DNA from 4 places in the Paenibacillus sp. J22P277 genome. Region 4 is predicted to be linked to each of the others. Evidence: riboswitches for the same ligand, from Rfam matches in the RefSeq annotation. Region 4 holds a riboswitch; each other region holds the start of a gene.
The links. A riboswitch is a leader RNA that binds a small molecule or an ion and turns the genes downstream of it on or off. The one in region 4 is predicted to bind cyclic di-GMP.
Positions count from the first base shown of each region.

Region 1: another riboswitch for cyclic di-GMP. It lies ahead of AC50YL_RS34690 (hypothetical protein); the one in region 4 lies ahead of AC50YL_RS14640 (PilZ domain-containing protein).
Region 2: another riboswitch for cyclic di-GMP. It lies ahead of AC50YL_RS32830 (anti-repressor SinI family protein); the one in region 4 lies ahead of AC50YL_RS14640 (PilZ domain-containing protein).
Region 3: another riboswitch for cyclic di-GMP. It lies ahead of AC50YL_RS31750 (transglutaminase-like domain-containing protein); the one in region 4 lies ahead of AC50YL_RS14640 (PilZ domain-containing protein).

Region 1 is NZ_JBXENS010000014.1:91,403-98,916, reverse strand. It holds gene AC50YL_RS34700 (hypothetical protein) at 1-332, shown strand, start outside; gene AC50YL_RS34695 (DUF2750 domain-containing protein) at 2,016-2,399, opposite strand; cyclic di-GMP riboswitch class I at 3,307-3,400, shown strand; gene AC50YL_RS34690 (hypothetical protein) at 3,755-4,159, shown strand; gene mobP3 (MobP3 family relaxase) at 4,152-5,477, shown strand; gene AC50YL_RS34680 (ParM/StbA family protein) at 5,498-6,562, shown strand; gene AC50YL_RS34675 (hypothetical protein) at 6,559-6,921, shown strand; gene AC50YL_RS34670 (VirD4-like conjugal transfer protein, CD1115 family) at 6,954-7,514, shown strand, end outside.
Region 2 is NZ_JBXENS010000011.1:177,743-185,256, reverse strand. It holds gene AC50YL_RS32850 (glycosyltransferase) at 1-157, shown strand, start outside; gene AC50YL_RS32845 (glycoside hydrolase family 88 protein) at 169-1,359, shown strand; gene AC50YL_RS32840 (lipopolysaccharide biosynthesis protein) at 1,382-2,929, shown strand; gene galE (UDP-glucose 4-epimerase GalE) at 2,935-3,987, shown strand; cyclic di-GMP riboswitch class II at 4,308-4,390, shown strand; gene AC50YL_RS32830 (anti-repressor SinI family protein) at 4,404-4,562, shown strand; gene AC50YL_RS32825 (helix-turn-helix domain-containing protein) at 4,584-4,913, opposite strand; gene AC50YL_RS32820 (ABC transporter ATP-binding protein) at 5,096-6,904, opposite strand; gene AC50YL_RS32815 (lasso peptide biosynthesis B2 protein) at 6,901-7,374, opposite strand; gene AC50YL_RS32810 (lasso peptide biosynthesis PqqD family chaperone) at 7,371-7,514, opposite strand, start outside.
Region 3 is NZ_JBXENS010000010.1:156,256-163,769, forward strand. It holds gene AC50YL_RS31720 (glycosyltransferase family 2 protein) at 1-194, opposite strand, end outside; gene AC50YL_RS31725 (PadR family transcriptional regulator) at 403-723, shown strand; gene AC50YL_RS31730 (DUF2812 domain-containing protein) at 727-1,281, shown strand; gene AC50YL_RS31735 (NAD(P)H-dependent oxidoreductase) at 1,365-1,928, opposite strand; gene AC50YL_RS31740 (DHA2 family efflux MFS transporter permease subunit) at 1,971-3,722, opposite strand; gene AC50YL_RS31745 (MarR family winged helix-turn-helix transcriptional regulator) at 3,727-4,167, opposite strand; gene AC50YL_RS31750 (transglutaminase-like domain-containing protein) at 4,425-5,234, opposite strand; cyclic di-GMP riboswitch class I at 5,249-5,338, opposite strand; gene AC50YL_RS31755 (class D sortase) at 5,419-6,108, opposite strand; gene AC50YL_RS31760 (SpaA isopeptide-forming pilin-related protein) at 6,279-7,514, shown strand, end outside.
Region 4 is NZ_JBXENS010000004.1:270,870-278,383, reverse strand. It holds gene AC50YL_RS14650 (GGDEF domain-containing protein) at 1-292, shown strand, start outside; gene AC50YL_RS14645 (HD-GYP domain-containing protein) at 327-1,409, shown strand; cyclic di-GMP riboswitch class I at 1,454-1,547, shown strand; gene AC50YL_RS14640 (PilZ domain-containing protein) at 1,632-2,345, shown strand; gene AC50YL_RS14635 (O-antigen ligase family protein) at 2,526-4,622, shown strand; gene AC50YL_RS14630 (hypothetical protein) at 5,007-5,363, shown strand; gene AC50YL_RS14625 (dehydrogenase) at 5,457-5,768, opposite strand; gene AC50YL_RS14620 (cupredoxin domain-containing protein) at 5,962-6,408, opposite strand; gene uptA (undecaprenyl phosphate transporter UptA) at 6,580-7,188, shown strand; gene AC50YL_RS14610 (thioredoxin family protein) at 7,299-7,514, shown strand, end outside.

The DNA of each region.
Region 1 (7,514 bases), on a different contig from region 4:
TCCGTCAAAAAGCTTCTATTCAACTGGATGAGGCTAAGCGCTGTATTCCCTATCTAGAAAGTACATACTTGTATTCAGAACCAAAAGCTTCGCTGGAAGATCTTCGAGACTACGTCATAACAGCAATTCGTGAAGGCTATGAATTCATTGAAGAACAAATACTACAATTCATGTATGTGAATTATGAACAATTCACTCATCAGCACCATTTAATTTATGACAGTTTAATGCGTACGATGGGACATGAATGCGTCAATAAGATAGAAGAGAATAAAACAACAGAGCTTTTCGTAACTGGAGAGGAGATGTTTCAGAACTATCCGATCAGGTGAGAAGAGTGGATGCCTTCAAAATAATCGCAAGGATAGGTGCGGTACAATTCCTTTTAGGGGACTTATCAAAGCGGTGCCGCTTGAAACTGACGAATGTCCAACCTTTAGACGAATAACGGTATCTTTGACCTTCCTGCAAGTGAGAGCGCTATTCCCCGAAGGCACGTATGCAGGGCAAGGCACGCTCAATCATTTTTGAGGCCGCAACCTAACCGCTGCCGTAATCCGGCTAAACGATCATGGAGTCCACGATGACTGTCGGCCAATGGAACGAATACAAACCGGCAAGGTGCTCGCGATTGGTAATGCATACTTACCCGGCTTATTACGACCGTCCAATTTCTCTATTACGATGAACTTATTAATACGAGACTAGATGGACCCATAGATGCTTTCCTCACCAAAAATCAACGCGACGGCAATCTCGTTCGTTTAACGGTATTCCACGATTACAGCTTGCACAAGTTCCGCAATGATATTGCAGCTGATGCCGCGGACAATACTTAAGTCGTGGAAAAGTTACTTCGTCGGTATCGCGGTATTGCCTGGCAACTATACGATGTATTGTCCTGCAGATCTTAATGAATAATGAGGATCTGCTGATGAAGCAATTATAAATGAATTGGATTGTTTGCTCATTCTGCGAACTCTGGACTAATGAGTTGAATGTTCTCCGCCAATGGTCCTTAACGTAACGAAAGCAGCAGATCGTTCTCCGAGCTGCCTTCGTGTCATAATTGAGCCATCGTAACCGTTAGCTTAATTAGAAATCAGTATTTTGCATCCTCGGCTAGTAAGGATTTGAAATAACAAGGAAATAAATCGAGCATGATTTTCCCGGTTACTCTCAAATGAATAATGAAAGTCCATTCACTCTAACGTAAAGGGAGGGACCAAACCAAACCCTCCACATTAACAATCACTAAGACTATCCAAATTCGCACCATAATAGCCAAAGGGACCATTGATAGCTTCACCAAAGACCAGGTACCACGTCACTTCATCTTGAATACACTTACCATCAATTCCTACTACTTGATCCTTTCCCATTGTATCATCCCTTAGGCCCCTTAAACGGACAACTTGTAACCATGCTCGTTTCTCTTCCAATGAACAGTTTTTCCATTGCCCATAGGTGTTAGGGTTCTCACGTAGTTGATCCCAAACCTGACTTGCTAAAGGTAAAGGTTCTTCCCCAAAATACCCCCCTATAGTAACAGGTGTCTCTTCCAATAATTATAATGGATTTATTTTCACGAGTTGATCCGAACTGAAATAATATCCACCTAGAACCGTATTGTCCTTGCTCAGGAAATTAAGATAGAAGTTTGAAAAAACTATTTTAGGCATGGCCCTGCAAACATCTGAAAGTGTAAAGCTATGTAACATCAGTTGCGAATAGCATTTCTCATCGTTTCTCGACTTTTGTTGTACTGACTCTATCGCATTACAGAAACCCAATACCTGATCAGTGTCATCGTCAACAATCGAAAATTTATAATTCACGGATTCCCTCCAGCAATAAATAACAGACCTTCTTAACCTTCAAAGTAAGATCCCCCGAGTCCGAGTCCACGATCTTAATTTTTGTTCCCATTCCTTATCTCTGGTGAGATTCCGTTCGATGTACATCTTTATCGATATTGTGCATTGCATTGTCGTAATCGTTAGCGTGACGATGGTTCAATACTTTTCAAGTTCCTGCTCTAAATCATTTAGCAGTACTGAAATCTCAAGAACTGCAGAATCATCTCGGTTCCAAAAGATTGATGGCATATGCTGGTCCTCAGCCATATTGGGTAACCAGTCATTAATAAATTCGTCTAATGGGATCCCCTGTGCTTTATAATTTGACCAATCCTCATAAGCGCAGTACTCTGCAAATTCTTTCTTAGGCCAGAATGGAATAAGCAATCTCCCGTTGTCATCTGAAGACATTGCCCATCCGTCATCATATAACCCCCAGACTTCTTCTGAATCAACGACCCTCTTTATAAAGTATTCATACCTAATATTCGAGGGGAGTTTAATAACAGCCTCGAATTCTTGCGGTTTTATCTGGTGCATCGATACTCCTCCTGGATAGAACAATCACTAGTTCTATCATATCACAACACATTAAACTGACCGTTGGTCCAACGCATCGACTAAGTCTATTACTTTATTTTCAATGAACAACGCGAGCTTTGATCGCGAGGTATTTAGACGAACTCATGATGTACGCTAATATTGAGAAATTCATAACTTGTATATGGTCATATTTTTAATCGCGTTGATTTCGTTCCTTCTATTATATACATCAATTTTGACCATATTTTTTGTTATGACTTATAGGGATTTATTGAGCATTTTAAAACTGAAATTATGACTCTGCACACTATTCACTTTGAATGGGGGCATTGTTCCTATTAATAGTCTGACTACAGTGAATGGATCCCATTGAATACAAGATGAATCTATTATGAATTTCGGTAATAAATTGAACGTTTCATTTTAAGACAGAAATCATCAACGATGGCGGATATAAGGAATTATGAAGTACAACAATCAGCAAGCAGTTAGGGGGAGCTGCGGAGCTTGGGAATTTATGATCCAATTGGACTAGGACATTAGATGTGCAAATATCAAGGCCGAAGGTGGCATTTTCACCTATTACGATATCAACCTCATGGTATATAAAATGTGAACTTTTAAAAGTTTTAAATATTTGTACTTGGAAAAATATGTGACAGGTAGTATTATGACTAACAGAGCGATCTAAGGTGCACACAAAGATTGGTATAAATAGGTTGTCGGCAGATTATTATGACTTAAAAAGGTTAAAGTAACATTTTTTATGTAGTATATATTTTAGATAGTCCTTTAGTCTTAGTTTTTTGAAATGACCTGCGTTTATGCAATGAGAAAAAGAATCATTTTAATAATGAATGCACAAAAATAGTCTTTTGTCCTAGTTACCAAAAAACTGTATAAACAACGACAATAGCAAACTTGCTGAAAGGCAAGGACGCAAAGCCACAGGGTCTAAGGTTCGCCAGCAGCGAATGAATGACAGCCTGGCCGCCGAATGTTTCCCTGGTTAAGGCCGGGATCTGAAGCGGCTCCTTAGAGAAGGATGCTGCTTTTTCATTATGACGAGGAGCGTGGAGTGATGACAGGAGTAAGGAGTGGGAATCAAAAAATTCGCTGTATGATTCCCAGCAGCACGAGAAAAACAAAGGGATTATTTATTAAGGCAGGATAAGGCGCGTGTCGCGCAGAGTCTACACATCCCCGGCAAAGCCGGGGAGAATACGCATAAGTAGTGACTACGAAACGGGGCACGGTGTTGTACCTTTTCGCCAACTTCGGACTACAGAATTTTGCAAACGATTGGTCCTGCTTTATTTTTTGCGACTACAACACGAAGAAAGGGTGAAACGATGAAGCAAAAGCTAATGAATCCGATGCGAATCCGGCTCGATGAAGATTTAGACAAGAAGTTAAATGCGTTGGTCGAAATGCGCCGCGAAGCCAAAGCCGAATTATGTCGTCGACTGCTGGAGAGGGCAGTTGCTCAGGAGTTGGTTCAGGACAGCATGGATCCCGTATTGCTTGCTGTCCGCCAGGCCATGGGGGATGCCTTAAAGCCCGTCGAAGAACGGCTGGCTAAGATCAATGCCAAAACGGCAATCGCAGCTGCGACAGGGATGTACATGAATCAGCAAGTCTTTGAGGATTTAGGAAAGAATGGACGAGCGCTGCATGAGGCGGCACGCAAACAAGCGGTTGCTTTTGTGAAAACGTCCAACGATCAGTTAACCGATCAAGGAAGTGGCAATGGCTAATCTTTCACTCACAGATGAGCATACACGCTTTCAATCACCGTTTATGTTCAAGTTGTCATTTTACGCGCCTGGCGCGAAGAATCAGGCGAAAAATGCGGCGCATATCAACTACATTGGAAAGCGAACCGGCGTTGATATGGGCCTTGAACTTAAAGATGTCCAGCATCCGGTTTCAGAGGCGGTAGCCAAGGACTTCGGAACAGCTACAGGCCACGTAAAATACGCGCATGAACGTCCGGGGAGTCATGGCTTATTCGGGGCATCGGGCGAAAAGCTGGATTTGGCCGATGTGCAAAATGAACTACAAGAACATCAAGGGGTTGTGTGGCGTTCGGTTCTGTCTTTGAAAGAGGAAGATGCTAGATTGTTAGATTTCGATTCTCGGAAAAGCTGGGAAACGGTGATGCGTGCGGCGGTTCCGGAAGCCGCAGCCAAGATGGGGATCGGTGAAAGTAACCTTCGATGGGTAGCCGCTTTTCATCAGGAAAAGGGACATCCGCATGTGCACTTAGTGATGTGGGAGAAGGAGCCCAAGCGTACAAAGGGAAGGATTTCCGAAGGCGAAAGAAAGGATGTCAAGAACGTCTTCATACGGGAAATTTACGCTGAGGAACGCACACGTCTGACCCAAGAAAAGACGGCTATGCGTGACTTGATCCGTGACCTATCAAAGGGTGACACGAAGAAAGCCGTAGCTCTGGTTGATGAAGTCCGCGGTGAGCTGAAAAGCGTTGAGTTGGACTTATATGCTGCTGGCGCGGGGAAGACGGGGATCGCACCAAAACCCTACCCGGACGAACTGAAAGTCATTGTCAAAGGCATGGATGAGCTTTCAAAGCTCATGCCTGGTCACGGCCGGGCGGTGTTGAAATTCATGCCAGAGGAAGCCAAGGTTAAGGCCCGGCACGTTGCCGATGCGATGTTGCAGCAACCGGATTTCAAGGAATCATTAACCCGCTATTTGAATTCGGTCGAGGACATGACCCGACTTCATACTACAAACGCGGAGAAAATCGAAAAGGCCAAAAATAAAGCGTTTGCTGATCTGCGGGATCGCGTTGCAAATGTCGTCGTCCAAGGCGCGGCACAGATCAACAAAGAAGAGGTTGTACGGATACGGACGACCAAAAAAAAACAACAAGATATTCAGAATGAACAAGGAAACACAGCCAAGGCTGTATGGAAATCGGCCTGGAGGGCAGTGGAACAGGTGAGAACACAGACCCAAGCCCAAGGTGAGATTGAGCGGCAGCGCATGGCAAAACGACAAAAGCAAATTGAACGGCAACAGCAGCGCGGCCAAGAATATGAACGCTAAATTGAAGGGATGGAACATCAATGCGAATTTCAGTAGATATTGGTTTTGGCTACACGAAAGGCGTAAACGAAGCCGGGAAAGAAGTTATTTTTCCGTCGGTTGTAGGCGTGAAGCGGAATAGTTCTGTAACGGGTGCGTTCGGTAACGACTCTAGTGACGATTATGTGGTGACGATTAGCAACCCAGAGAGACCGGAGGAAGACGCGCTTTCGTATTATGTGGGCGATGCTGCCTTGGCCGCCGGAGGTCAACGTACGTGGGAGAATGAACACGCGAAAAATCGGAATTTAGACGTTCTTATTTCAACTGCGATGGGCTTGTTGAACGAGAAAGAAGAATCAGTAGAGCTGGCAGTCGGCCTTCCGATGTCGGTCTATGCCGCACAACATGCTGACCTTCAGAAAAAACTGACCGGCTTAACACTGAAAGTAACCGTTGACGGTGAGCAAAAAAGCAGAGCGAAAGAAATTCGTGTTGCAAGTGTCTTCGTGTTCCCTCAAGGTGCAGGTGCGTACTATGCAGCGCTCTACGATATTTATGGACAAGTGAAGGACGTTCACATGCTGAATAAACCGATCGCCGTGATCGAAGTGGGCTTCAGAACGACCGATTACCTGTTTATGACGATTGGTAAGCGCGGTCTGACGCCGCGTTCCGAACCATACTCCGGCAGCCTAGACATTGGTATGAATACAGCGCAGCAAGAAATCCAGCAGATGGCCAAAAAGCCGCTGTTAGGTTATGAACCGGATCTGAAGGAAGTCGAGAAAGCACTAACATGGAAAGGGCTTAACGGTATGCTCACGGCGAAAGGGAAAACGGTCGACTTGAAGCCATATAAAAAAATCGCCTATGAAACCCTGGCTTTCGATATCAGCTCACAACTCAAACAACGTTGGGGAGATGACATTAATACGCTGGCGGCGATCATGATTGGCGGCGGAGGCGGCGATGACCTCTACGGACATTTTTCGGAAAGGTTCGATATTGCGGCGAAAATTGAAAATCCGCAATTTGCAAATGCAAAGGGTTATCTGGCCGCGCAAGCACTCGCCATGAAAGGAATCGGAAAAGGGAGAGGATGAGTTTGGTCTATCGGCAGCAACACCGACTATCGGCCAAAGTTGAATTCTCTCCTGAAGCCGAAAGGTTCTACCTAGATGCTAGAAATAAGTCCGAATTTATTCGGCAAGCCATTGAACATTATGTCCACCATGTCGTCCCCCTCAAAGAGGATATTGAAGAGATCAAATATTTGCTGCATGGCATGAAAGGAAGAGATGGAGCCATCCCTTCGAAGGTGCTCTTCCAGGAAGCTACAGCAGCGTTAGAAACGAAGTCGTTGGAACCCGATATCACGAACGAGGAACGCGAGTATCAAGAAAGTATGCAACATACACTCAATAGCTTCTTGAATTTAGGTGAAGGAGGTGAAGACGGCTGAAAGTAAAAGGGAAATGGATCGGTGTCCTTCTCTTGGTTTTGCTAGATATCTTGTTTCTGCCGTCCGTCGTTCGGTTCCCGCATTATTTCAGATTGAATGCCATGCATGCGCCGAATCAGTGGATGCAGGAGTTTAATTTGGTGGAAGCGTTAAAGCTGCTCTTCTCCAATAAAGAGAATTGGCAGTTATGGCTTTGCCTACAAGGTGTCATGGCTATTCCCTTGATCTATGCGTTTTGGATTGATCTTCCGGGCAAACGAAATAAGGTTCGAGAAGGGGTAGGCGGACCGGATGCTGTCGGATCGGGCGAGTATGGAACGTCTCGTTGGATGACGGATCGGGAAATGGACAAGAAGGCCATGGTTTGGAAGTTCGGCGAATATGTACAGAAAGGAGGCATCGTCGTCGGTACGATGCTGCGCAAGGGGTATGCGTGGATCATTGACCAGGACTTACATACGCTCATTATCGGGACTACACGTTCCGGAAAAACGAGGCGATGGGTATTCCCGACCCTATGGCGGCTTGCGTTCAGTGGCGAGAGCATGATTTTGACCGATCCGAAGGGCGAGATTCTTGCGAAATCAAAACGC
Region 2 (7,514 bases), on a different contig from region 4:
CGGCTTGATCGTCGCCAAGGATCCGGCCGCGATCTGCGAAGGCGTGAAGCGGCTGATCGACAGTCCCGCCCTGCGCGAGGCGTTCGTACGCCATTTGCAAGACGAAGAGCTCGGAACGGAGCAGGAGATCGAACGGTTGTATCAATGGATCGGTTAGGAGGTAGCGAAATGGTTGCTTACATACTGGGCGGATTGCTCCTGGCGATAATCCTCGTCGTCGCGCTGATCGACGCCGTGCCGAGCCTGGCGGAGTGGCAAAGCCGGATACGCATCGGCCGGTATTCGGATACGAAGACCTGGAGCGAGCGAATCACGCGCGTCGGGATCGGCTGGTTGAACCATGCGCCCAAAACGAAAGTCACGGATAACACAAGGCTGGTCGCGCTCGACATGCTGAAGGGCAATTATACGAAAAGCGCCATCCAGCACTGGCAGGAAGCTTCGCTGCTGCTTGGATTGAACGACTATGCGGCCGCTAGCGGAGATGCTTCGGCGAGGCAGGCGATCGAGACGTACGTGGATGCCCGCATCGACGCCGCGGGCCGTTGGAAGCTTGCCCCGCAATACGTGGAAAGCGTCATGTTGGCTTATGCCGTGTTGAAGTCCGCGGCGGCCGAGGAATCGGAACGGTTCAAGCCGGCCATGGACGATATGTGGGCGCTGATCCAATCGTTGATCGGCGAGGACGGCACCGTCCTGTACCGCCGCGCCGTGAAGGATTACCGGTACGTGGATACCGTCGGGTTCATATGCCCGTTCCTGGTGGCGTACGGCTTGAAGTACGACAAACCGGAATGCGTCTCGCTGGCCGTCCGACAAATTCAAGCCTATGCGAAAGCGGGCATGCTGGAAGGGCATTTTATCCCCAGTCATGCCTATCATGCCGGAAGCGGCGTTCCGCTCGGGCTCTACGGCTGGGGACGCGGCCTGGGCTGGTTCGCGTTAGGGCTGATGGGGGCATGGCAGGAGCTGCCTGCCGGTCACGCGGCCAAGTCCGAACTGACGCCGACGGTGGTCAAGTTCGCGCGGGCGGCGCTTGCCTTTCAGGGCGAGCAAGGCAATTGGAACTGGACGGTCACGCGGAAGGAAGCGCGCGCCGATGCTTCGGCAACGGCTGCGCTCGGCTGGTTCCTATGGGAAGCCTCGGCGATCGGCGAGATCGCGGAAGAATGCCGGCAGGGCGCGGAGAAGGCGATCCGGTATCTCATGAGCGTCACGAGAAGAGACGGCACCGTCGATTTCTCGCAAGGCGATACGAAGGACATCGGGGTGTACGCGATGCTGTTCACGCGGCTGCCCTTCACGCAGGGCCTATGCATCCGATTAATGAACGCCTATAGCAGCGCAAAGGCGATGTAGGTACGGCAGATAGGGGATAACCATGAGGGTCAAGAGCTCGCTCATCAACATTGCGGCAGGAGTCGGCAATCAGCTCGTCATTACGATATTGAGCTTTGTTTCCAGAACCGTATTCATCAACAGCCTCGGCATGGAATATCTCGGGGTCAACGGGTTGTTCACCAATATATTATCGATGCTGACGCTTGCCGAGGCGGGCATCGGCTCGAGCATCGTGTACAGCCTGTACAAGCCGGTAGCGGACAACGATATCGACCGCATCAATAAACTGATGAAGCTTTATCGCCGGGCGTACCAGATCATCGCGCTGATCGTGACGCTGCTCGGCTTGTCGCTCCTGCCGTTTCTGGACGATGTCGTAAAGGGTGCCGACGTGCCGCATCTGACGATCATCTACCTCGTGTTTCTGCTGAATACCGTGACGCCGTACTTGTTTTCGTACAAGAACTCCTTCCTGAACGTCAGCCAGAAAGGGTACATCGTCACGCTGGCTTTCTCGGTCTCGTCGATCGTCTCGACATGCATCAAAATCGCCATCCTGTACATGACCAAAAACTACATCCTGTTCCTGATTATCGACAGCGCGATCACGCTGACGACCTCCTACATCCTTACGGTCGTTGCCAATAAGATGTATCCGTTCTTGAAGCGGAAGGTGAAGGGGCTGCTGGATCCCGAGACCAAGCAGGGGATCATCAAGAACGTCAAAGCGATCGTATTGCAAAATATCGGCGGCTACCTGGTGCTCGGAACGGAAAATATTTTGATTTCGGCGTTCGTCAGCGTCATCGCGGTGGGCTTGTATTCCAACTACAAGATGCTCATCGAGATCGGCAGGACGTTCATCAATCAGGTGTTCAACAATCTCTATCACAGCGTGGGCAATCTGGTGTCGAAAGAAAGCGGGGACAAGATCTATCAGGTCTACAAGGTCATGCTCCTGCTCAGCTTCTGGCTGTACTCGCTCTTCACGATCCTGCTGTATATCCTGATCGAGCCTTTTATCCGGCTCTGGATCGGCGCCCAGTACTTGATGTCCGGCGGCGTGCTCGCGCTGCTGATGCTGCTGTTCATCGAACGGGGCATGCGCAATTCCATCTCCACGGTGAAAACGACCGCCGGGATTTTTCATGAAGACCGCTTCGTTCCGCTGGGACAAGCGGCCGTCAACTTGGCGATCTCGATCATCCTGGTCCGCGAGATCGGCATCGCCGGCGTCTTCGTCGGTTCGCTGGCCAGCGCGCTCGTGCTGCCGTTCTGGACAACGCCGTACCTGGTTTACAAAAAAGTGTTCAAGCTGTCGGTCATCGATCATTATCGCAAATACGCCTATTACGGATTGGTTGCCTTAGGCGCTTTTTTTGCGGCGGATTCCATCAGCGGCTTGCTCCCGGCACCCGACTTCATGCATTTGATCGCAAAAGGGGCGATTGCTTTTGCCGTCGTCAATTTGCTCTACATCATCGTGTTTCACCGTTCCGCGGAGTTTGCTTACCTGCTGGGCATTATGAAGAGCTTCGCGGGAAAGCTTGCCGCCCGCGCGAAAACGAGTCGGAAAGTGGAGGTGTAGGAAACATGGCCATTCTAGTCACCGGGGGAGCCGGGTATATCGGCAGCCATACGTGCATCGAGCTGATCGAGGCGGGATACGAGATCGTCGTCGTCGATAATTTCTCGAACAGCAAGCCGGAGGCGGTGGACCGCGTCGCCCGGATTACGGGAAAATCGTTTCCGTTCTATGAATTGGACCTGTTGAACCGCAAGGGTCTGGACGAGGTGTTCGCCAACCATGCCATCGAGGCGGTCATCCATTTCGCCGGGCTGAAGGCAGTCGGGGAGTCGGTGCAGCTGCCGCTGTGGTATTACTACAGCAATGTGACCAGCACGCTGGTGCTATGCGAGGCGATGCAAAAGCACGGCGTGCGCAAGCTGGTATTCAGTTCCTCGGCCACGGTCTACGGCGCCCCGAAGGAAGTGCCGATCGCCGAAGACGCGGCCATCGGCGCGACGAATCCATACGGTCGCACGAAACAGATGATCGAACAAATCTTGCAGGACTTGGCGGGAGCGGATGCAGCCTGGGGCATTACGATATTGCGCTACTTCAATCCCATCGGCGCGCATAAGAGCGGCATGATCGGAGAGAGCCCGACGGGGACGCCGAACAATCTCATGCCGTATATTTCGCAAGTGGCGGTCGGGAAGCTGAAGCAGCTGCAGGTATACGGCAGCGATTATCCGACGGCGGACGGGACGGGCGTGCGGGATTACATTCACGTCGTCGATTTGGCGTTGGGGCATGTGAAGGCGCTGGACAAGCTGTTGGCGCGGCAGGGCGTCGGCATTTACAATCTGGGTACCGGACGGGGCTACAGCGTACTGGAGATGATCCAGGCATTCGAGCGCATATCCGGCAGGCGGATCGCCTATGCATTCGCCGATCGAAGGCCTGGCGATATAGACATCTGTTACGCGGATACGACCAAGGCGAGCGAGGAACTCGATTGGAGAGCGATCAGAAGCCTGGAGGAAATGTGCGAGGACACCTGGAGATGGCAGTCGAGCAATCCGGACGGCTACAAGAAAGAAAGCGCCGAACCGATAATGAATATACCGAGCGCAGGTTGAGACGGGAGCGAAAGCTTCCGTTTTTCTAGGTCTAATTACCTAGTTACGATGAATGAATATCGAGAAGAGGCAGAAGAAAGCAGAGGAAGAATATCAAAGGCGGCTATTTTGGCGTTTGACGAATGAAAAAATTGGCGAGTACCGGGGGATTTTGCGGATACCTGTAAGGGGAAGAAGGGGAGAATCGAGGGAAATAAGGCGAAAAAGGGATTAATAACGGAATTCGACAAATATATGCAAAAAAAGTCAATTCGCTTCGACAATTTTCGATGGAATGGTACCATAGTCTTATGTATAATGGGTAATAAAGGTAACGATAATCTACAATTGGAGACAATGAAGTGCGTTTTTATCTGGGCACCTTAAACGCATGGAGTCAGTGGTGCAACCGGCCGATGACAATCGGAGGAAACAACGTGAACAAGACAATCGTAGAAAACAAAGAATTGTTGGATGTTGAATGGGTGGCCTTGATTATGTATGCGCGCGAGATGGGACTTAGCATCGAAGACGTGCGCAGCACGTTGGACAAGCTGCAGAATGCCGACGTGCAAAATAAAGCAGAAGCGGGCTAACCGCGATTCTGCTTACGCGGATTAGTCGCGGTTGATCTTCCATTTGTTGAATTCCAGGAACTCTTTAAATTGTTCTTTGCTTACGCCGGACAGCATAGCCTCTTTGACCAGCGCTGCCCATTCCGTATCCAATTGCTCATTCGCGCCTTCTTTGGCCTCGGATTGAAGAAATTCCTCGACGGTAATCCCCAGAACGACTCCGATTTTCTCCAGAAATTGAATGGACGGGTTTTGTTGAATGCCGCGCTCGATCGAGCTAAGATAGGACTTGGCAACGCCCGCTTTCTCCGAAAGCTCAGTAAGGGAAAGATTCTTTTTTTTACGCAACATTTGAATTCGTTCTCCAATCATTGACGAATGCCTCCTTTTCCAGTGTATGATCCATTAACCGTTCTCTCTATAAAGAATAAGGCTTCTGATTAATGGATTGCAACTCTTGCAAGGAAGTTGAAACGTTTTCAGGGAAATATCCTTCGAGATTTCGCTAATTATTTCAATCCAGGACCGATTGATCGAACAGCGCTTCCCGATAATCAGGAAGCGATGACTTCTTGGTTGCGAAGCAGTTGGTTGAACATTCCGTCGTTTGCGGCGGCCAGTTCGTTGTAAGTTCCCCGTTCCACCATCCTGCCGTTATCGATCACGATGATCTGGTCGGCATGCCGAATCGTAGACAAGCGATGCGCGACGACGATGATCGTCATGGTTCCTTTCAATCGCTCGATCGCTTCTTGAATCTTGCGCTCGTTCTCGGTGTCCAGCGAGCTGGTGGCTTCGTCCAGCACCAATATGGACGGCTTCCGGATAACGGCTCTTGCCAGTACGATTCGCTGACGCTCGCCCCCGGACAAACGCACCCCGCGGTCGCCGATCACGGTATCCAAGCCCAAAGGCAGCTTGCTCACGAATTCGGCCGACGACGCGAACTCCAGCGCTGCCCATAGCTCGCTTTCCGTCGCGTCGGGCTTGACCATGCACAAGTTGTCCCTGATGCTGGCGTTGTATAGGAATGGATCCTGCGCGACATACCCGATGGATCTTCGCAGCGCGAGCAGATTATCGGACGTCACGGCTTGACCGTCTACGAGCAGTCGGCCGGACTCGGGTTGAATAAGACCCATCAGCAGGTCGATGAGCGTGCTCTTGCCTGCGCCCGATAGGCCGGCGATGGCCGTCATCCGGTTTGCGGGAATGGTGAAATTGATCTTGTCCAGCGCGTAAGCATGTTCGGACGAATCATATCTGAACGAGACGTCGCGGCATTCCAATCCCTCGCGGATCGGCAATGGCCGGATGGAGCTGCCGTCTTGAAGGATGCCGGCAAGACTGCGTTCTTCGGCTTCCCGGCTGTCCTCGTGGAGCTGGCGCAGCGATTGGAAGGCGGGAATGGTGGAAGCGATATTTTCGAGATTGGATTGCAGGCTCGTGAATCTAGGCCAGAGCCGCGTGAAGATCAGGATAATCAGCAGCAGGCTTTGTCCTTCGGAATGAAAGAACTTGAAAGAAGCGAAGACGAACACGGCGACCAGCATGGCGGATGATAGTTTATATAGAAGCTGGGAGTTCATGCGGAGCCGGATATAGTCCAGCTGCTCCCGTTTCATGCCGGCGGTAAGCGCATGCAGCCACTCCATGCGGGATTGTTCCAAGTTATTGCTCTTGATATCCTTCATTCCGCTCAATTGGTCGCTGATGCCGGCCAGATAATCCTGCGCATAGCGGGAGGTTTGTCCGCCCAGCCGTTTGGCTTTGCGGATGAACCGATGCGAGAACAGCGCCAGGATGCCGCCGCCGAAGAGCACGAACAAGGTCATGAGCGGAGACAGCCAGAATGCCAGCACGATTTGAACGATCGTAAACAAGATCGAAGTAATAAACGTCAAGAAGAGATTGATGCCGTTGATCACGCGGGCGAATTCGATCGTGAGCAGATTCATGAGATCGGACGAGCGGCGGTTCAGGAAAAACGTCCATTTGGCTTTCAGCAGGGATTCGTAAAGATCGTGCCGCAGCCGGCGGCTGTATTCCTGTTGGATCTCGATGTTGCGGATGGTGATGACGCGCTGAATCAGGTTTTGCGCGACAACGATGACGACATAACCGGCAAGAATCAAGCCGATGGCGGCCGTTTGGTTCATCCGCTCGAAGAACGAGAACCAGTGGCTGTTCAAATTCAGGCCTTGCCCGATGGCCAAGATGCCGCTCAGGCTCAGCATCGGGACGAGCAGCAGGAGACCGACGCTCTCGAGCAAGCTGCTGACCACCATGCAGACGATATTGATATACAGCTTGGGGCCCGAGAAGACATGCAGTTGTTTGAAATAATAAAAGATCGGTTTCATTTCTTGCTCCTCTGATCGGCTTCGGCGGTCTGGGCGAACATGTCCACGACGGCGAATTTCTTCATTTCTTCCGCGCCGGTAATATACAACGGGCCGCTGCGCAACCAGGCATGGGCAATCATTTTGCCGTGCTTGTCCTTGCCCGTGCCGAGGTAAAGCGTGCTTGCGATGCCGCGTTTTTGCAGCATTTTCATGCCGGCGATCGCCCGTACGAAGCATTGGCTGTCCCAGAGCGTATAGCGGCTCACGATGTTGATCGCGCTGGACACCTGCTTGATGACCGGGGCTTCGCCTTCCCGGAGAGGGCGAAGCGTCTCGGTTGATCTCAAGCCCAGCGAAGGCGCGACCGTCGAAAATTTTCGGAAAAGCAGCAGCCTCGCCCACCCAAGGTAGAGCAGCGCTTCCGCGAAGTACAGCAGCGTCGTGCGGTTGAAGGTAAAGAGGAGGCGGACTTTTCGCAATCCGTTCATGGTGACGGCAGGATTTGGATGAGCGCCTCGCCATGCAATTGTTCAAGGAAGGACATGACCTGCGCTTCGCAGACCGAAGGCTCCACGCCGTATTCCGCGAGGAGCGCGTCGATGATTTCGGCAACGGTTACGGGCTGCTG
Region 3 (7,514 bases), on a different contig from region 4:
GGATACGCGACGATGCTGACCCGGGGATCCCCTTGCGTCAATTCGTCGAAGAGCGGCACCAGGTCGGGCGCGCCGTCCACGACGATGACGAAATTAAAATCCCGCCAGGTCTGGTTCAGCACGGATTGCACCGCGAGCCGAATCAAGGCTTCTTGCTGATAATAAGCGGGCATGACGATACCTACTTTTGCCACGTTCCATCCCCTTCCCTTTCAAGCAGTCTATGAGTCTCGTTGGACGGGAGCGCTAGGCCGAGCGTCTATTTTTGGCTGTCCCAAAAAAGATCAGCTTTTACATACTATATTGACAGTCGATATATCTAATGTTAATGTATCAATACACGATATATCGTTAGTCAGAATAGTTGGGGAGGGCAGATCCGCCGTGGCCAATTTGAAAAGCATGCTTCCGCTCACGGAGGCGTTTTACTACATCTTGATCGCTCTGCATGCGCAGCCTTCGCACGGTTACGGCATCATGCAGGATGTCGAGGAGATGAGCGGCGGCAGGGTAAAGATCGGGGCGGGGACGCTGTATACCGCGTTGAACGCGCTGCTGGGCAAAGGGCTCATCGATCATTATCCGGGTCCGGAAGGCACGGATGCGAGGCGCAAGATGTACCGGATTACGGAGGACGGCAGGGAAGTGGTCGCTGCCGAGATGAACAGGCTGGAGGAGCTGCTCGTTGCCGGGCGGCGAATCGTGCATTCGGAGGAGGCGTAGGGGATGGGGAATCACGCGCGGATGGAGCGCAAGTATCGTCTTTGGTTCAGCTGGCAGTACGAGCAGGAGGAGCACTGGATCAACGAAATGTCCCGGCAAGGGCTGCATTGGAAGCGCGGCGGAGTCATACGCAGCGAATTCGAACGGGACGCATCGGTTCGGTACACGTATCGTTTGGATTATCAGCTCGGACTGGGGAAGGAGAAGCTCCAAGAATACCTGGAGCTTTATCGCGATGCCGGCTGGGAGTTTGCAGGGAACTGCACCCAGGCCTGGTACTATTTCCGCCGGGAATGGCGGCCGCATGAGGACCCGCAGCTCTATACGGATCGGGAGTCGCTCGTCACGCATTATATGCGGCTGCGGCGCATGATCACCGTCATGCTGCTGCTCAACCTGTTCGTCATGAGCTTGAACGGCATTAGTTTGCTGCCGAGAGCGAACGATCACTTATGGGGAATCGTCGTGCCCGTGCTTGCAATCTATGCGCTCCTCTTCCTGCTGCTCGGGATCGGGATCGTGCAGATAAACCGCAAGCTCAAGACGATTTCCTCGTGACGGGGCAACCAACGCTCCCGTCAGGCATCGAAAAGACAGAGAGCGCGGACCATGCGTCGGTCCGCGCTCTTGCGTTGTTAACCTTAATTCGTTGCCCGATTCGTCTTGCCCGCAACATAGATAGTAGCCGCATTGGCCACGCGCGTTCCGAGGGCTTCTCCCAGCGCGAGACCCTTCGCAAATAGCGATTGGCTCAGCGCGTCATGGGTATCTTCGACGGGAGACGTAACCCCTACGCCGTAATAGCTGCCGTACAGCGCATTCTCCGGAATGTTGGCCGGCAAGCCGACGATCATCATGCCTTGGTGGAGCATCGGCGTAATCAGGTTCAGCAAGGTGGCTTCGCTCCCGCCGTGGATGGTTGCCGTGGTGCAGAATACGGCGCCGATTTTATCGACCAGCTTTCCGTTCGCCCATAAATAACCGAGTTTGTCGATCCATTCTTTCAAGCCGGAGCTGATGGTGCCGAAGTGTCCGGGACATCCCCAGATAATCGCATCCATCTCTTTGAGATCGTTTACGTCCGCCTTTTTGACGTGATTAATGAAAACCTCGGCTCCTTCTACGCGTTCGGCTCCTTTGGCAATGGACCTTGCAAGTTGTTCCGTATGGCCTGCTTCGCTATCGAAAACAATATAAATTTTCATCGTTCAAGCTCCTCTCGTTGTCGAAAAACCGACCTTGATGCCTCACTTGTTTTCTTTGACGGGTTCAGCCAGTTTCTTAAGCGTTTCCCGGTATGCCTTATCGTTCATTTCTTCCTGACGGTCCTCTTCCGGGGCATTGCCCCTCAACTGCATAAGCGCCTTCCGATATTCGCTATCGTTAAAATGCTCGTTGTCTTTCGCCGGTTCAGGCTTGAGAAACCCTCGGATGGCATCGCGGAATTCGCTGTCCGCGCTTTGCCGATCGGGGCGGTCCCGATTCTCGGCAATTTCCGCCACGGGCGGCGCCTGCATTTCTACCGGCACATTAATCGGCTCGCTCACCGCATCCTCGCGCGGCGACGCCTTGCGAATGAAGAATGCCAGCACGAGCGCGGCGACTGTCAGCCAAGTGGCGATGGCGAAGGAATGATTAATCCCATAAATCGTAGCTTGCTGCGCGATCTCGCCCATTTTCACGGTGTCGGACGGATCGACTTTGCCTTCGATGGCCAGCGACTTCGCATGCGAGGCCGCGCTGTTCGTCATGATCGTCACGAGAATGGCGGTGCCGAGCGCGCCGGAGACGTTCCGCAGCGTCTGGGACATGGCCGAGCCGTGCGCGTTCAGGCGGCGCGGCAGCTGATTGAGGCCGGCCGTTTGAATCGGCATCAACAGCATGGACATCCCGAACATCCGCAGCGTGTAGAACAGCATCATATGATTGTACGTAGAATCGATTTCGAGATGGCTGAACTCATACGTCGTAATGGTCGTGATGATAAGGCCGATGACAGCCAGCCAGCGCGCGCCGATCTTATCGAAGACCATGCCGGTGATCGGCGACATGATGCCCATCAGGATCGCGCCCGGCAGCAGCAGCAAGCCGGATTCGAGCGGCGTGAAGTGGCGGATATTCTGCAAGAAGATCGGAAGCAAAATCATGCCGGAATACATCGCCATCGTGATGATGGCATTGATCAGTGCCGTAAGCGAGAACATCGGATACTTGAAGACGCGCATCTCGAGCAGCGGCGCCTTCGCGAGAATCGAGCGGACGACGAACAGGAGGAGCGCGACCGCCCCGACGGCGAGGCAGACGATGACTTCGATGGAGTCCCAACCTGCCGTTCCCGCTTCGCTGAAGCCGTACAGCAGCCCGCCGAAGCCGAGCGTGGAGAAAATGACGCTGAATATGTCAAGCTTCGGACGCGATGTCTTAATGACGTCCCTCATCGAGAAGGCGCCGAACACGACCGCCAAAATCGCCAGCGGCAAGATGATGTAGAACAGGACATGCCAGTCGTAGTTTTCGACGATCCAGCCGGATAACGTCGGTCCGACGGCCGGCGCGAAGATCATCGCGACGCCCATCATGCCCATCGCCTTGCCGCGTTCTTCGACGGGGTAGATCGTCAGGATGACGATGGTCATCAGCGGCATGAGAATGCCGGCGCCGCAGGCCTGCACGAGGCGGCCGGCCAGCAGAACGTCGAAACCGCTGGACACGGCGCATATGGTCGTGCCTATCGCGAATAAGACCGAAGCGACCAAGAACAGCTTGCGGGTCGTGAACCTATTAATGAGGTAGGCGCTGATCGGCACGAGTACGCCGTTGACCAACATGTAGCCATTGGAAAGCCACTGGATCGTGCTCTCGCCGACGTCGAGATCCACCATCATTTGCGGCAGCGCGACGTTAAGCACCGTTTGGGCTAGCAGCGCGACGAAAGCGGCGATGAGCAAGGAAGCCATGATCGGCCCTTTGCGCAATTGATTGGATACCATAGTAGTCATTACGTTATGCTTCCTCCCTTGATTGTCTTAAAATGCGCAGTACTTCTTGTTGGATCCGGCTAAGCTCCCGTTGATCGTCCTCGGGAAGCTCGAGCAGCGGCCGCAGCATATTCAGCCGCGTTGCGTCCGTTTCGCGCCAAAGCCTCATCCCGTTCTCGGACAGCGAAAGGGTCATTGCCCGCCGATCCGCTATCGTACGTTCCCGGTCGACGAGGCCCGCCTTGACCATCCGCTCCACGATGCCGCTGGTCGTGCTGCTGCCAAGATTGAGTTGCTCGGCGAGCTCCGACAAGCGGATCCCCGGATGCTCCTGCAGCACGCGCAGCACGATGAGTTGAAGCGCCGTGAGCCGGTGCTTGCCGGCGGCTTTGGCCATCAGCTGGAAGAAAGCTTGGTTAACCTCGCGGTAGGTCTGGAATAACTGCAAAATCCGCTGGTCTTCCACCGTACATCTCCCCCGGCAAATTATTTCGTATGCGAATTATTATCCGCTCATTTGTTATCTATGTCAATACAGACATATAATTTGGGCATTGAGTCTGATAGTCGCCCGCTTTCCATAGCGAGGATTAGTATCCTCAAACTTCCCGCCGTTCATCCCGGATTTCGCGGAGGCCAAGATTGCCTTGCGCGCAAAAAAGCCGGGAACCTCGCAATAAGGTTCCCGGCTTTCGGTATCGGATCTGTCTGCGCCGAGGCGGCTTAGAAAAACTTCGTTCCGGCGTAGTCGGCCGCGGCTTTGAACAAGCTTGTTTTTTGCTTGCCTTGGATGCGGGCCGCATCATAGGTCGTATCGATGACGAGCCATTTCTTCAGATCTTCAAGGTAAACTTCGTTCCACGCATGCTCCACGTTCGTGTGCGTGCGTTCTTTGCCCGTGACCAGCTTCGTCGGGATGCCGACGCTTCTCGCCATGGCCGCGAAGGTCGACGCGTAATCGTAGCAGATCCCGCCGGACGCTTTGAACACGGTGTCCAGGTTCGGCACGTAGCCGGCTTTGACGGTCTTGGCTTTCGCGTTATCGTAGACGAATTTCTTCGTAATGAAGTCATAGATGGCTTGAACCTTCTGCCGATCCGTCTTGGCGGTCTTCGTCAGCTCGGCTGCTTTCTTGACGGCCAACGTTTGGCTTGTCCAGTTGATCAGCGGATTGGACAACGTGAAGACCTGCTTGTCGTCCGCGAGCTTTACCGTCAGCGCTTCTTGCGCGACGACCTTGTACTGCGTGGCGCTTACGGCTTCGGCGATCAACACCGAATAGCTGCCGTTGCCCAACTGCAGCGGATATTTGGCCCCGCTCGTCAGCGCGTAGTCGTATTGCGTCGAACCTTTGGCGATGCGCACGATGGCTTTCGCGCCATTGGCCGGTTTGTAGGCCACGGTAATGTAGCCTTGGGGCAATCCTTGCTTGCCGATCAGTGCGGCGGCGGCTTGATCCGCGTACGTGTTCGGCACGATCAGACAGAGGGCGATTACGGCGGCGAGCAGCAGGGAAAACGACTTTTTGAACACAAAAAAACTCTCCTTTCGGCGGCTGGCTGTCATCTCGCTGGGAGCGCGAGGAAGACCCTGTAGCTTTGCGTCTTTAGCTTTCGCTAAATTTGCCTTTGTCGGTGGAAAGCACCGGCAGATTAAGTTGGTTAGCATTAATGTACTATAGGCTTGTCGATTTGCATAGCAAAATTTTACAAGTTTCCTAGGTCCGATCGTCTACGAGAAGTCCTTTGATGACGATCCGCTTGGTCGGGTGATAGAGCGGATGGCAGGTGATCAGCGTGATTTCGCGGTCTTTGCCGTTGCCCTTGAGGACGTCGACCTGCGTAGGCTTTACATACTGCTTCGATTGAACCACGTAGGTGTAAGTGTCGGTTGCCGTCTGCACCTGGACCCGGTCGCCGACCGTGAGCTCATCGAGCCGGTTGAAGTTCTTGCCGTACGTATGGTTGCGATGGCCGGCGATGGCGTAATTGCCGATCTGGCCCGGCTTGCCGGTGTGCAGGATGCTGGCTGCCGACAAGGCGAGATGCGCCTGCGTGGCGTCCGTGATGATCGGGAGCTTCAGATCGATTTTGTCGATCAGGAGCACGCCTTCGATCGATTTCTTGCCGATGCCCTTGGCTTGAAGCTTCGCTTCCATCGGATCCTGCTGCGCCGCGGGCTTGACGCCGGTCGGCGAGGGGGTAACAGAGGCGGTCGGCGGAGTAGTCTCCTCGTCGGACAAGTCCTGCGGATCGGCGGGCATTTCTTCGATCTGCCGGAGGTTATCCTCCCAGGCCGCTAGTATTCGCTGTTGCTGATAGGTTTCATAGCGGTCCTTGATCGTCGGAGAGAGAAAGATCAGAAGACCTGCGAGAATTAGGGCATAAGGTGCAATTTTTTTAATCATCGTGTCGAAACCTGCCTTTTTAAGGACGAAAATGGATTTAATTGGTTGCGATCGTGTCGAATCCTAGTATAAACTGGATAGGTGCTATCTGCCTAGTTAGTTTACCTTTATTAGGTAGAATTGCGCAAATCGCTAGACGATTCATTACGAAAAGAGGTTGATGACGAAAAATGGTTTTCAAAAAAATAGCGGGCTTTGCCGTGGCCCTGCTGGTGCTTTTCCAGGTGGCGAACGGAATCGGATTCTTCTCGAAGGCGGATGCGGCTGCCATCGAGAACGACATCAACATTATCGACAGCGCGGCGTTGACGGTGTTCGACGCCCATGATAATCCGGTATTGCCGACCGACATGCTGGACCAGGGCGCGAAAGTAAACCTGGACTATAGTTGGTCCCTTCCTAACGGACATGGCTACGTTGCCGGCGATACGTATACGTTCCACATTCCGGACGAATTCCTGCTATTCAATGATCTTAACGGAGATCTGATGCTGGACGAAGATATATCCGTGGGTACGTTTACGGCAACGGCCGCGAACCACGATGTCGTCATGACGTTCAACGATTACATCGAATCGCATGACGCCGTAGCCGGAATTCTGAAGTTTTCCTCGCAGTTCGACAAGCAGAAAATCACCGGAAGCACGGAATATACGATCACGATTCCGGTAAAAAGCGGACCGCTGGAGTTTCCCCTCCACTTCAAGCCTACGGTCACGTCCACGATCGAGAAGGGCGGCGTGCCCGCGGGCTTCAATCCGAAGACGATCGAGTGGACGGTCGACGTCAACAAGATGCTGCATACCGTGAACAACGCCGTCATGACGGACGAGCTGCCGGCGGGTCTCTCGATGGCCGATACGTCTTCGGTCCAAGTCTACGACTTGACGGTGAATCTCGATGGCTCGGTGTCATCGGGAAGCGCCTTGGATCCGTCCCGGTACACGGCGGATGTTACGGATGGCGTGCTGAGCGTTCATTTCGTCGATAATCCGGCTACTCCGGAGAACCCAATCAAGTCGGCTTACCGTATTAAATTCACGACGGACATCGTCGATGTCAGTGCCGGCTCCTTTACCAACACGGCCAAGTTCAAAGGCGACACCGAGCCGGAAGCCGCCTCGAACTCGACGGTCAACGTCAACTACGGCAAGCTGCTCGAGAAATCGTCGACGGGCTATGATTCCAACACCCAGACGATCTCGTGGGCGATCAATTACAACTATAAAGAGCAATCCATTCCGCAAACCGATGCGAAGCTGGTCGACACGTTCAACGACGTGCAGGTCCTGGTGCCGGGATCCGTCGTCGTGTACCCGATCACGCTGGACATCAACGGTCATGAAACGAAAGGTTCCCCTATACCGGGTTCCGATTATGCGGTGACGCTGACCAACGATCCCGAC
Region 4 (7,514 bases):
CTGCTCCGACCGCGGGGAGATCGTCGGCAGATGGGGCGGAGACGAATTCATCTTGATCTGTCCCTATGCGGACGACAAAGGAATGGACCGAATAACGAAACGGATTCATGATCAGCTGCTCGGCGTTTCCAGGCGAATCGGACTTCGTTTGTCAGTCTCGGTCGGCAATTCGATTTTCCCGGATCAAGGGAAGGATTTAAGCCAGCTGACGAACGTTGCCGATAAGAAAATGTATGCGGACAAGTATGTATGCAAAATGAAAGAAACCGAACCGGCAGCGCTGCAGGCATGAACCGTTAGCACGCGATAAAGGCGGGAGAACATCAATGAGGAAAATACACATTAACTCCGTTGCTCCGGGAGAAACGCTTGCCCGCCCTATTTTGCAGGAGAATGGAAACGTGCTGCTTGGTGCCGGCGTGGAGCTAAGCCAACGTTTCATAGACAGATTGATGGGGCTTGGCATCGATATGCTGTTCATAGACGACCCGCTGACGGAAGGATTGGAGCCGCCTTCCGCCATCCAGGACGACACGAGGAAACGGGCGTCGGATACGATATTCAAAACCATGACCTCGATCATGGATCAGCCGGTCATCAAAGGCCGGACGATCGCGCCCGAGCTTGGGCGAACGTTTCGCAAAGTATTCGGCGATATCGTGCAGGATCTCGTCAGGCGCCAAGAAGTGATGGTCAGCTTGACGAACATTCACGTCGCCGACAGCTATTTATTCCATCATTCGCTTAACGTCGCGATTCTCGCAGGTATTATGGGCTTGGCGAAAGGGTATAATCGAAATCAACTGGAAGAATTGGGCATGGGCGCGCTGATGTTCGATATCGGCATGACCCGGATACCGAAGGAGCTGCTGAAGAAGACGGGCGCCTACACGCCGGCCGAACGCAGCCAGATGGAGAAACACACGGAGGAAGGCTTCAATATCATCCGGGCGCAGCACGACATCTCGCTTCTCTCGGCGCATTGCGCGCTTCAGCATCACGAACGCTACGACGGGTCCGGCTATCCGCGCAAGCTGAAGCGGGAAGAAATCCACGAATACGCGCAGATCGTCGGGATCGTCGACGTCTACGACGCCTTGACCTCCGCGAGGCCGCACCGCAAACGATTTACGCCGACCGAGGCGATCGAATTTTTGTTTGCCGCGGGAAACACGTATTTCGATCTGGATTTGATCAAGATTTTTTGCAGGCATATCTCGATTTACCCCGTGGCCACGACGGTGCTCCTCAGTACCGGGCAGATCGCGGTCGTCGCGGTCAACAATCCGCTGGCGGTGCATCGGCCGATCGTGCGCATTATCCGGGAACCCGACGGGGCTCCGCCTCCGGCCGCGTACCAAATCGACCTCAAAGACGAGCACAGCCTCATGATCGTCAAAGAAGTGTAGAAGTGTAAACGGCAAAACCGATCGTCATTCAACAACTTCATAGACATCGATACTAGCAAACTTGCCGAAAGACAAGGACGCAAAGCCAAAGGGTCTAAGGTTCGCCTCGCGCGGACGACTGACAGCCTGGCTGCCGAAATGTACCCGAGCTGACGCCCGGGCCCTAGAAGCGGCTCCATGCACAAGGAAGCGCTTTTTTCATTATGGAGGAGGAAACGGAGAATGGCAGGAGGCATGAAGGCAAGGTCTCATGACGTTTACAACAGCGACAAGGCGAGATTCTCGTTGAAATCGCTGCTTCACAGCCGAACGGTCGTCGAGAAAGAAGGGTACGTGTCCACGGGCATCCTGGCGCATGCCGAGGGCGATATGCTGGAAATCGAACTGAGCGAGTTCAGAAACTTCGAGCTTGGCGACCCCGTCAACCTGACCGTCTATTCGCCGGTGGGCATTCATCGGCTGAGGTCGTCGGTGATCGCCAAGGCGAACGGGGCGCTTGCGGTGCTCTTCCCGGAGCGATCGTTCGCCGGGCTGGAGGAAAGGCGCGAATCGCCGCGCGTGGACGTCGTCGTGGAGGGTACGCTGAAGCACAAGCAATCCGAGACGGTCATGGTGAGAGGCGAGGCGCATACCGTGGAGATCGAAGAGGAATTCGAGCTCGCGACGCGCAATATCAGCGATTCCGGGGTGGGTTTCCGCTTGCTGTTCGGACCGAAGCTCCAAATCGGCGAAATCTTCGACGTGACGCTGGCGCTGGAATCGCGACTGGCCTGCAGGCTGGAGATTATCCGCAAGGAAGAGAACAACCAGCGCGAAGGGTACGGAGCGCGGTTCGTCGATATGGGCGAGCAGCAGCGCCGCGCGCTGCGGGCGTTCCTCATTCGCGAGCAGGTGGGCGCGTATTTCCGGCTCAAGCAGCAGAAGAACGAGCGGTAAGCGGATGAACAATCGATAAGCAGATGCGCCATTGCTAACAGAAGGAAGACGTTGACCGGGGGAGCCGGCGGCGTCTTCCTTTTTTGAACATGGCCGGCGCCTGCCGCGGGGGAGCGCGGCGGCTGTCGGCTGGCATGCGGTAAATTGGGGAAAAACGGGACGCCCGAGAGAAGGTGCTGGATGCGAAACGCGTTGCTTGGAATAGAATCGGCGGCCGCGGCTGCGGTACTTACGGAAGCCGCCTGGCGGTACGGCTTGTTTTTTGACGAGCTGTTTTATCGTCTGGCATCGACGCTCTGTCTCGGAGGATTGGCGGCCGTCGGCATGATCGGTTGGCAGCGCATGCGGAACGACCGTCATTGGCGGATCGAGTTGATGGCTATCCGGCCGGCCGTGCCGGGGCTGCTTCTCGCCGCGCTGCTGTACGGGCTTGCGCTCCTGCATGAGCCGGCGTCCGTGCTGGGCACCTTGCAGCAGGCGCTTCGCTACTGCGCTTACGCGGCTTATATGCTGCTGCTCTATGTAGGCTTCGGGGCGAAAGGAAGGCGTGCATGGCTATCGGCGGCGCTGCAGGCATCCGGCATCGTCGTTGCCGGCAGCGCGTTGGCAGGCTGGATGGGGGCGTTGTCTTTTCCGGCCATGATCATGACGACGGGCGACGGGCGAGTGTCGGCGGTCGGCGCAAGACTCGGGGGCTTCCTGCAATATCCGAACTTCTTGGGAGCGGCGGCCCTCGCGTATCTCGTATGGAGCTGGCTGCTGCTGGTACGGACGCGGACGGGGTGGGCATTCGGGCTGGCCGCCTGCAGCGTCTTGCCGTACTTTCTTGTCGGCCTGCTGACGGAGTCGCGCGGCGCGTGGCTGGCCGCTTCGCTCGCATGGGCGGCGGGCGCCGCGCTCATGCGAGGCAAGGAGCGCATCGGATGGCTGCTGTACAGCGGATGGACGCTGCTGTGCGGAGGCGCTGCTTGCCGCGTTGTCGTAGGGGCGGGCTTGCGCGGTCCGGGAGACGGTACCGGAGGCGGGGCGACAGTCACGGAATCGCTGCTGCTGCTGCTGCTATGCGCGGTGTCGGCTGCCGGCTTGTTCGGGTTGCGCTGGTTCGTCCGTAGGGGCGAAACCAAGCCGACCGCTGCTGCAGTTTGGACCGGCTGGGTATTATCGGTCGCCGGGCTGGCGCTGCTTCTACCGCCGGCGAGCTACGGACGGATGGCTGTCGGGAGCACGGGCGGCGGGACGGCTGGCGCGCGCGAGCTATTTTATCGCGATGCCTGGAGGCTTATACGCGAAGCGCCGCTCCTGGGAAGGGGCGGGGATGCTTGGCGAAGTCTCTTCGCGGGGGTGCAGTCGCAGCCCTATGTCGGGAACGAAGTGCACAGCGGGTATTTGGAAGTCGCGCTTGATCTCGGCGCGGTGGGCGCGGCGGCCGGCGTCGTCATTATGGCTGTGCTGCTGCGACCCGTCTGGAAGCACGACCGGACGGGACTGCTGCCGATAGGCGTGCTGCTGCTGCACGCAGCGATCGATTTCGATATGTCCTTCGGCTACTATTGGCTGCTGTTGACGAGTTGGATCGTGTATTATTCGGGCGGGCCGGACGAGGCGATACTGCATCGTGCGCTAGTGGCCGATGCTGGCCGCGGCGGACAACGCGGCCGGCGGACATGGCGGGGAGCGCGGTCCGCGACGTTGGCCGCGGCCGCCGCTTGCTTCGCCGCCGGAGCTCTGCTCGGCTGGCGGTTCGATGCCGCCGCGCGGCACCGCGAGGCGGCGGCTGCCGTCTCGGGCGCCGCGCGCACGGCCGCGCTCCGCGCGGCGCTCGAGGCGAATCCGTATTGGACGCGGATTCGCCTCGAGCTGGCCTTGCAGGCGCCGCCGCCGTCGGAACGCGCGGCGCTGCTGGCGGCCGGACTGCGCTATGAGCCGCAGTCCGTGCCGCTGCTGTGGGCGCTCGGCCGGCTATCCGCCGAACGCAAGGACGTTCGCGGCGCGTCGGCTTACATGCGCCGCGCGCTGGATGAGGACCGCTTCGACCGGGACAAGCAGACGGAAGCGGTCGTGACGATGGCGCGGCTCGCTCAGGAACTGAGAACAGCGTCCCGCTTCGCGGAAGCGCGGTTAGCGGCGGACGCGGCCGAAGCCTTCTTCGACAGTTACGAGGCGCTTGATCGCGATTACGCCGCGAACGACCGCCGGTTCTCGATTTCCGCGGCCGCCAAGTCCGCGGCGGAGCAGAACCGCCAGCTGGCGGCCCGGCCGGAGGCACCCGGCGACTAGCCGCTACGCCGCGAACGCTTTCGGCTCGCGGGCGCGTGCTCCCCGGCCGCTCGGCCCGGCCGGAGGCACCCCGCGACTAGCCGCTACGCCGCGAACGCTCGGCTCGCGGGCGCGTGCTCCCCGGCCGGAGGCACCCGGCGACTAGCCGCTACGCCACGAACGCTCTCGGCTCGCGGGCTCGTGTTCCCCGGCCGCTCGGCCCGGCCGGAGGCACCTGGCGACTAGCCGTTACGCCGCGAACGCTCCTCGCCCCGCCACCGGCCGCCAAGGCCATCCCGCGTCAAACCGTTCGCGCAAGAATAGGCGAACCGAGCTTAAGATTGTCCACGCCTCCGGGTTGCTCGCCGCATATGCTGTAGCAATTCCCCTTGAGGAGTGATGACAGTGACGACTCCACGCGTAAAACCGAAGCTCTTCGTGCCAAGCTCGGGTAAAACCATCCGGCGTTCGGTGCCGCAGAAGCTTGTCCAACAGTCGGGACCGATCTTTGACCGGCTGACGGTCGTCTGGGTGCAGAACAACGGCGTTTCTTTCAATACGTCGGGCTTCTTCGCTCGTTTGATCCGCAACAACCGGGTCGTGGCCACGGCTGCCTTCGATCCCTTCGGCGTCGTGCGGTTCAACCAGATCCAGACGCTGACGAACGTATCGTATACGATCCGCACGTTCAATGCCAACGGCGTCCAGTTCCGGTCCCGCTTCATTCCGGCCAGGGTCGAAACGTTCGCGATCATCGGCTGACGAATCGATTATCCCCCATTCGCGACAACGGCAGCACGGCTCTCTCGAAGAAGATGAGCCGTGCTGCCGTTCCATGTCTTGCGGGCCGGGCGGTCATCCGCCGAAGGCGTCCCGGAATGCCGCGCACAGCTTCTCCCGGTTGACGTCCCAGAGCTCGGCGATCTCGGCGCTCACGTTCTCGTCCCACCAATCGGCGAGCAATCTGCGGTTGCTGGCATTCTCATGGATCCACATCAGGTTCAGAAATACTTTCTGTACATAAAGCTTCTCGGCTAGCTCCAGTTTTTCCTTCGGAATGTAGACGCCGAGACGTTTGACGGTCCGGTAGAGCTCGTTTTCGCAGGCCCGTTTGATCTTGCGCGCGCTGGGCAGGGCGGATGCGTGCTTTTGGGTAGAAGGTTTCATCGTGACCGACTCCTCTCTACCCCTATATATGCGCCCTTCGGGCCTCGCGTCACAAGCCGTCGGGTCGGTGAGTCGCTGCGCCTGCCGGCGTGTCGTTGCCTTTCTGCGAGCCCTATCGATCTTGCAGAGATGCTAGGAAGCGCTCTCCCGATTGCTGCCGCGATCGCTGCATGCAGTCAAGCTTTCCTCCGGTCTACATCACCGTAATATACCCGACCATCGGCCCGCCGTTCGCGATCGACGTATGGGTCAGGCATTCGATGGCGAAGGTGCCGCGCTGATCCGCCGTAAAATGCACGACGGTCGTCCGGCCTTTGTTCACCGTGCCTTTGATGCCGAGCTCTTGAATGGCGAAAGGATGGGACGCGCCGTTCACGCCCGTGATGCGCAGCTCCACGGTCTCGCCTTTGTGCACGACGATCGAGGCGGGATCCCAGCGGTACACCTCCAGCTCCTTTCCGCCCGGCATCGTCGTTTTGAATTCGCCGGTCACGAGCTCGAACACCTGCGTTTCCTTCGGGGCGGACATGGCCGCGCGCGATTGGTTCCAGCGGAGGCAGACTGCCGCGAATACGATGAGGAGCAGCAGGAGGTAGATCAGCCGGAGCTGCTTTTTGCTGACGACGAAAATTTTGGACATCTCGCTTCACCTTCCTTTATGGGGTCGAAAGTTCGTTACTGCCAGTCTATGTCCGGGCTTGGACATCGATGACAGCGCTGGAAGGGATGTCCGCAAGTATGCTAGAATACCGTAAGAGAGACGGAATCATACGTTTGGCGAGACGCAAAAGAGAATGATAGGAGATGAAGAATGAGCTGGTTTCATGATCTGGTTAATACCCTGCTGAATTGGATTGAAGACCTCGGATATTTCGGTATCCTGATCGGTCTGATGATTGAGGTGATTCCGAGCGAAATCGTGCTTGGCTACGCGGGTTACCTGGTGTCCCAGCATTCGATTTCATTCGTCGGCGCGGTGCTGTTCGGCTTGCTAGGCGCCGTGGCGCAGCAGTGGATCCTGTATGCGATCGGGCGTTACGCCGGCCGGCCGTTCTTCGAGAAATACGGCAAATACATCAAAATCAAACCGAAGCATCTCGATATCGCCGAGCAGTGGTTTCAGCGTTACGGAGACGGCATCGTCTTCACGGCGCGTTTCGTGCCCGTCATGCGCCAGGTGATTTCGATACCGGCGGGGATGGCGCGCATGTCGTTCTGGCGGTTCACCGCGCTCACCGGCCTCGCTTCCATTCCATGGGTGCTGCTGTTCGTTTATTTGGGCCGTTCGCTGGGAGACAACTGGGAGGATATCGGCGAGAAGGCGGCGCCTTACGTGCAGCCGGCGATTCTGATCGCCCTCGCGGTGCTGATCGCGTACGTGGTGTACAAAGTGCTTAAGCGCAGAGGGAAATCGCTCTAGCCGTTTGTGCGCGACGGGCCGCGTTTGATACAATTGGAGCCAGAGGAAGCTTCGATTTAACGAGAGCATCGATTTTACCGGAAGAACCAGAAAACAAGGAGGCGTTTACGATGGGGAAAAACGTAGCCAACAAGCTGGGCAAGGGCATCAGCCCGCAGCAATTCATCGACGGCATGACCAAGAACCAGGAAGCGTTCAAAGATTGGGGCAGCCGGTTTGAATGGGTGAACGCGGAAGACCGCGAATTTTTCGAATCCATCCAGAACCGCGACGATCTGCGCTGCGTGATCATCGCCGCGGATTGGTGCGGCGACGTCGTCCGCAAC